Regions from separate parts of the Paucibacter hankyongi genome, predicted to be linked through region 2. Evidence: predicted binding sites of a transcription regulator. Region 2 holds the regulator's gene; each other region holds the start of a gene.

Region 1 (2,264 bases), on a different contig from region 2:
AGTCTGGCAGGGGCAGGTCGAGATGGGGCACCATGTCTATCAGGGCATCCCGATCGCCGACCTGGTGAAGGCCTTGCTGTCGCGCTTGTCACCCACGCCCGAGCGCAACCAGCCGGCGCAAGCCCCGAATCCTCCCGAAATGGAGCCGCGCGACTTGCAGGCAGCCGAGGCGCAGCAGGCGCTCTGCCCCGCCGCCATTGCCGCCGCGCTCAACCAACTGATGCGGCTACACGGTCCCATGCCGGTGGCCTGCGACGTCGGCGACTGCCTGTTCACCGCGCTGGATCTGCTGCCGACCGATTTGCTGGCCCCCGGCTACTACGCCACCATGGGCTACGGTGTGCCGGCCGGTCTGGGCCTGCAGGTGGCCACCGGGTGTCGGCCCTTGGTGCTGGTCGGCGACGGTGCGTTTCAGATGACAGGGTGGGAGCTTGGCAATGCCCGGGCTTTGAACTGTGACCCTATCGTCTTGCTGTTCAACAACGCCAGCTGGGAGATGCTGCGTACCTTTCAACCCGAGAGCCACTTCCATGACCGCGGCGAATGGGACTTTGCGTCCATGGCGGCCGGGATGGGCGGCAAGGGCTATCGGGTGGACACCATCGCCGAACTGGTGCAGGCCTTGGCACTTGCTCATGCCGAGCGCGGGCGCTTCCAGCTCTTGGATATTCGGCTGGCACCGGGCGCAATTTCGCCCACCTTGCGCCGCTTCGTGGCGGCCGTCAAACGATTGTCGATGCCGGATGTAGCGGGCAAGACCGCGGACTGACACCAGTCCGCAGGCGCGGCTCGCGGCGCGCGGCGCCTGCATTTTCTTGGCCTCAAGAGACCTCGACTTGCGCCGTCAACTCGCTTGCCAATTCGGCAAACAAGCGATCCGCCTGTTCGGCATCGAAGGCCATGTGGTAGCGCTTACGCACACCCATCTCGTGCAGGCGGACATGGCGGCTGGGCTCAATTTGCTGCTGACCCAGGCAGGCTCGGCAGCAGGCCAGCACACAGCCGTCCAGCGCGATGATGGGTCGCCCCGTCGCGGCGGCCTCACGCGCCTTGCGCACCAGATTTGGCACGCCGCCACCGACGCCGGCGATGCATGACATCTCCGCCACGCCGGCGCGGTCCAGGCGCACCGCCAGATGGTTGGCCAGCTGTGCTGCATCAGAGCAGCCCGAACAGCTGTAGACCAGGGGCAGTTGAGTTGCAGCGTTAGCGCTGGCACTTTGGGCAGGCTCAGTGACAAAAATAGCGGCATCAGCAGTCATGTCCGCCATCTTGCCCAATGCCAAGGGCCTTGGTTTTGAGCGACATCAAGGGCAGCGCCCGCGGGCTCGCTTGACCCAGCTCATTGGGTTGGGTCAAGCTTTGCTCAGCGCCGCCAGCTATTGCTTGCAGACACTGCCGCTAGTGAATATTCTGCCGCACAACACTAAATATGGAGTTTTCGTTCATGCAAATCAGCAAACGCTGCGGCCGCCTGGTGGCCTTCGATGCGAGCAAGATCGCGCAGGCCTTGGCCGCTGCCGGGGCCGCCAGCGCCGAGTTGGATCTGCCCGCCGCTCAGCGCTTGTGCGAGCAGGCGGTGCTGCCCAAGCTGTGGGCGCAGTGTGCCGCCTTGGCCGCACAACCAGCTGACGCAGTTCAGGCAGCGCTGAATGTGGAGCAGATCCAGGACGCCGTCGAGCAGGCCTTGTTCGAGGCCGGCCTACGCAGCACCTTGCGCGGCTATGTGGTCTACCGCGAGCAGCACGCCAAATTGCGCGGCGCACGCCAGACCCTGGTCGATGTGCAAGACACCATGGACGAGTACCTGCAGCAGCGCGATTGGCGCATCAAGGCCAATGCCAACCAGGGTTGGAGTCTGGGTGGCCTGATCCTCAACGTCTCGGGCAAGGTGGTGGCCAATTACTGGTTGGACCAGGTCTACCCGCCTGAGGTCGGCCAGGCCCACCGCGCGGCCGACTTGCACATCCATGACCTCGACATGCTGAGCGGCTACTGCGCCGGCTGGTCGCTGCGCACGCTGCTGAACGAGGGGCTCAACGGCGTCGCCGGCAAGGTCGAGTCGGGCCCACCCCAGCACCTGTCCAGCGCGGTCGGCCAGATCGTCAACTTCCTCGGCACGCTGCAAAACGAATGGGCCGGTGCCCAGGCCTTCAGCAGCTTCGACACCTATCTGGCGCCCTATGTGCGCAAAGACGGCCTCGGCTACGCGCAGGTTCGCCAGTGCATGCAGGAGCTGGTCTACAACCTCAATGTGCCGTCGC
Region 2 (2,264 bases):
ATCAGGCCCACTACGGCCAACTCAATCAAGGTGAATCCGCGGTTGATCCGGGCAGGTGTTTCCGCCTTGAGCAGATGAACAAGCGCGGCCCCGTAGAGCGAGTGATGCGTGGACTTCGGCTCTCCCGGTGGAACAGCGTGGCCGCTGCCCGGCGAGCTCTCAATTTGCGGCTGCATGGGCAAATGCTTTGGATGTGTTCAGCAGCGAGGGTATTGGCCCATATTGCTGCTGGGCGTACAGCTACGAATTCGGCCCGCAACGCTGACGATGTGGCGGATGGTCTCGCCGCTGCTGGCATTGATGTCGATGCTGCCGGTGCTGGTTACCGCCCCTTGGCGGGCTTGGAAGCTCATGTTCGCAACATTCGACCGGACTTCGATCTTTTGATAGCTGGGAATCCATGCCAGCTTCAGCACCCGATCGGTGTTGGTGCAAGTGGCTTGGCCACCGGCCTCGCACTGGCATTCGCCGTTGGCACCGGTGTAGAGCACATAGCAAGAGCCATTCGGATGGCGGCTGAAGCGTACCTGCACTGTGTCGGCTCGACTGACCGCTTGACTGCGGGCCTCTTGCAGATCGGTCATCAGAACTTCTGCGGTGGCTTCTAGGCGTTGCCGCAACCTGATTCGCTCGAGCGATGGCAGGGCCAGACCCAGCAAGATGCCGGTGATCGCGGTACAGACGATCAACTCGACCAAGCTGTAGCCGTACTGCTGATGTGGGCTGTATCGCATGACGCTCCCTGTCTGTCCACCGTGGGTTGCCTGCTGTGGCAACAACACAATTTAGGCGGACGGAGCGGCCCTTGCAGCAATACTCAAACGGGCAAGACCGTACTCCCCTAATACAAAGTGGGGATGAGTCTTGCGGAGGGCGTTCAGATGTCCCGGATCAGTTTTCTGAACTCATCGACGTCTTCGAAGCTGCGGTAAACCGAAGCGAAACGGACGTAAGCGACCTTGTCAATGCGCTTGAGTTCACGCATGACCAGTTCGCCGAGTCGATTGGACGGCAATTCGCGCGCGCCGCTGGTCAGCAGCGTGTCCTCTATTTTGGCCAGGGCGGCATCGATCTGTTCAATGCTGACCGGGCGCTTGCGCAGCGCCAGTTGCATGGAGGCACGCAGCTTCTTGGGGTCGAAGTCTGCGCGCGTTCCATCTTTCTTGACGATCACCGGTAGGGCGATTTCCGCCCGTTCATAGGTGGTGAATCGCTTGTCACAGCCTAAGCATCGACGCCGGCGCCGCACCACATCGCCTTCGTCGGATTCCCGCGTCTCGGCGACCTGGGTTTCGGCGTGGCTACAAAAGGGGCAGCGCATGGCGTCGGGGACTGGGTCGGTTTAGCGGTAAACCGGGAAGTCGCGGGTCAAGGCGGCAACCTTGGCGCGTACCGCTTCCAGATTGGCTTCGTCGTTGGGATTGTCCAAGACGTCGGCAATCAGATTGGCGGTCAGACGAACCTGCTCTTCCTTGAAACCACGCGTGGTCATGGCCGGTGTGCCCAGGCGGATGCCGCTGGTGACCATGGGCTTTTGCGGGTCGTTGGGGATGCCGTTCTTGTTGCAAGTCATGTGGGCGCGGCCCAGCACGGCTTCGGCTTCCTTGCCGGTCATGTTCTTAGGACGCAGGTCCACCAACATCACGTGGCTCTCGGTGCGGCCGGAGACGATGCGCAGACCGCGCTTGGTCAACTCTTCGGCCAAGACCACTGCATTCTTCAAGACCTGCTCTTGGTAGGCCTTGAACTCGGGCGTCAGTGCTTCCTTGAAAGCAACAGCCTTGCCTGCGATCACATGCATCAAGGGGCCGCCTTGGATACCCGGGAAGATGGCGCTGTTGATCTGCTTCGCGACATGGTCCTTCATCAGGATGATGCCGCCACGCGGGCCGCGCAGGCTCTTGTGGGTGGTGGAGGTGACCACATCGGCGTGTGGTACTGGGTTGGGGTACACGCCCGCAGCGATCAAGCCGGCGTAGTGAGCCATGTCCACCATGAAATAGGCGCCGACTTCCTTCGCGATCTTGGCGAAACGCTCGAAGTCAATGCGCAGGCTGTAGGCCGAAGCGCCGGCGATGATCAGCTTGGGCTTGTGCTCACGCGCGGTGCGCTCCATGGCCTCGTAGTCAATCTCTTCGCGCTCGTTCAGGCCGTAGCTGACGACCTTGAACCACTTGCCGCTCATGTTCAGCGGCATGCCGTGGGTCAGGTGACCGCCTTCCGACAGGCTCATGCCCATGATGGTGTCACCCGGTTGAAGCAGG
Region 3 (2,264 bases), on a different contig from region 2:
ATTGCCCAGGCCGCCGGCAAACTTGCTCAGCAGCGCGTTCTCTTTCAGCGCTTCGTAGATGCCGTCCAGATCGTCGGCCACGGTGGTCAGGTAGCAGCTGGACAGCTGCGAGCGACGGGTGCCGGAGTTGAACAGCGTCGGGGTGCTCGACATGAAGTCGAAGCTGGACAGCACTTCGTAGAACTCGATGGCGCGGGCTTCGCGGTCAATTTCGTTCAGTGCCAAGCCCATGGCCACGCGCATGAAGAAGGCTTGCGGCATTTCGATGCGCTTGTCATCGATGTGCTGGAAGTAGCGGTCATACAGGGTTTGCAGACCCAGGTAGTCGAACTGCAGATCGCGCTCGGCCTTCAGCGCCGCACCCAGGCGGGCCAGGTCGTACTGAGCCAGCTTCTCATCCAGCAACTCGGCGGCGACACCCTTCTTGATGTACTTGGGGAAGTACTCGGCATAGCGCTCTTGCATCTGCTCTTGGGTGATCTCGCCGCCCACCACTTCACGACGGATGGTGTGCAGCAGCAGACGTGCGGTGGCGCGGCTGTAGCCGGGATCCTTCTCGATCAAGGTACGAGCGGCCAAGATGGAGGCCTTGTAGACCTCGTCGATCGCCACGCCGTCATACAGATTGCGCTTGGTCTCGGCCAGCACCGGCTCCGGCTTCACATCGGCGCCAAGATTGGCACATGCCGACACGATCAGGCTTTGCAGATGCGCCAGATCCAGGGGCACGCGCTGGCCGTTGTCGATCACGGTCAAAGCTTGCTCGGCCACCGGGGTCTCGATCAAGCCTTGGCGCTGACGCTCTTGGAAACGGCGCTCGCGGTACAGCACATAAGCGCGCGCCACTTCGTGATGGCCACCGCGCATCAAGCCCAACTCCACCTGGTCTTGCACGTCTTCGATGTGGAAAGTACCGCCGCTGGGACGCGAACGCACCAAGGCACGCACCACGGCCTCGGTCAAGCCGTCGACCGTTTCACGAACGCTGGCCGACGCCGCACCGGTCGTGCCATGCACGGCCAAAAAGGCCTTCATCAAGGCGACCGCGATCTTGCTCGGCTCAAACGACACCACAGCGCCATTGCGACGCAGGATGTGATACGCCTGAAAAGCCGTTTGCAGGGCTGAACCGGTGTGAGCAGCGGCATGCTGGCTCGCGCCTTCGGCTCCGACATGGCCGGTTTGTGCGGCTGTGGCGACAGGGGTCTGCATAGAAATTTTTCCTCGTTGGGGCTCGGTGAAATCGGTTTCGATCGTCAAGTCGCCTGGCCCGGACATGGATCCAGACACGCGCGACTCAACATCGGCTCAACAATCATTCGGTTTTTTTGGGGGGCTGCGGCGGAGCCACATCGGGTGGCTCCGAGGCTGATTCCGGCGCAACGCCGAACCTGGGTTCGGGCGGGCAGAAGCAGCACTTTCAACAGAGACGAAGGATACCATGAAGCCCACTATATCTGGGGTCACCATGAGCCTCAAGCACTACAGATAGCGTATCTATCCCGTTGACGGCGGCAGATATTCAAGCTAGCGGGGGCCTTTTTAGCGCGCTAAAAACAGCGAAATTTCGGCATGAGGCGCGGCCAAGGCCTGTCGCCATCGGGGGCTCCAATGGCGAGCCCGCACCAGGCTTGGCGTGGCGAGCCAAATCGCCCGCTAGGCCGCACCAAACCTAGGCTCAATTGAGTTGAGTCAATTCGCCATCGCCGGGTCGCACGCGCCAGGCCTCAAGACTCGGTCGCACCAGATTCCGCGGCCACGACACCCAGCCGAGCCATCCGGTAACGGATCTGGCGCAAAGACAGCCCCAAGCTGGCCCCGGCCGCGGTTCGGTTGAAACGGTGCCGGGTCAATGCTCGCAACAAAATGTCGCGCTCGACCTCATCCAAATAAGCAGCCAGATCGCTCGGCAACTCGGCCTGCAAATCGAGACCACTTGGCTTCGTCGCAGGGGCGCCGAACGCGCCACCGGCGGACACCGCCGATGCCGCGGCGTCCGCCAATTCATCCGAGGCGTCTAGGCTGCCGAGTTGCGCGTCATCCAACATCGACTCCGGCAGCCCTAAGTCCGCCGCGTCAATCACCTCGCCACCAGACAAGGCCAGCGCGCGGTGCAACAGGTTTTCGAGCTCCCGCACATTGCCAGGAAAGGCATAGCGGGTCAGCTGCGCCAGGGCGGGCGCGGTCAAGCGCGGCACCGGCGACACACCAGCATCGGCGGCAATGCGCTCCAGCACCCGCTCGCTGATCAGCGCCACATCTTC

The links. Region 2 encodes NrdR, which represses ribonucleotide reductase genes. Its sites were predicted from a motif close to CACNANATNTNGTG; they were not measured.
Region 1: the regulator NrdR is predicted to act here: its motif matches at 1,425-1,438, upstream of WG899_RS16785 (ribonucleoside triphosphate reductase).
Region 3: the regulator NrdR is predicted to act here: its motif matches at 1,450-1,463, upstream of WG899_RS21755 (ribonucleoside-diphosphate reductase subunit alpha).

The regions. Positions count from the first base shown of each region.
Region 1 is NZ_JBBHJX010000012.1:113,724-115,987, reverse strand. It holds gene ipdC (indolepyruvate/phenylpyruvate decarboxylase) at 1-769, shown strand, start outside; gene WG899_RS16790 (putative zinc-binding protein) at 822-1,262, opposite strand; gene WG899_RS16785 (ribonucleoside triphosphate reductase) at 1,448-2,264, shown strand, end outside.
Region 2 is NZ_JBBHJX010000001.1:270,397-272,660, forward strand. It holds gene WG899_RS01185 (type IV pilin protein) at 1-176, opposite strand, end outside; gene WG899_RS01190 (GspH/FimT family pseudopilin) at 198-734, opposite strand; gene nrdR (transcriptional regulator NrdR) at 878-1,321, opposite strand; gene glyA (serine hydroxymethyltransferase) at 1,343-2,264, opposite strand, start outside.
Region 3 is NZ_JBBHJX010000027.1:5,705-7,968, reverse strand. It holds gene WG899_RS21755 (ribonucleoside-diphosphate reductase subunit alpha) at 1-1,212, opposite strand, end outside; gene WG899_RS21750 (sigma-54-dependent transcriptional regulator) at 1,728-2,264, opposite strand, start outside.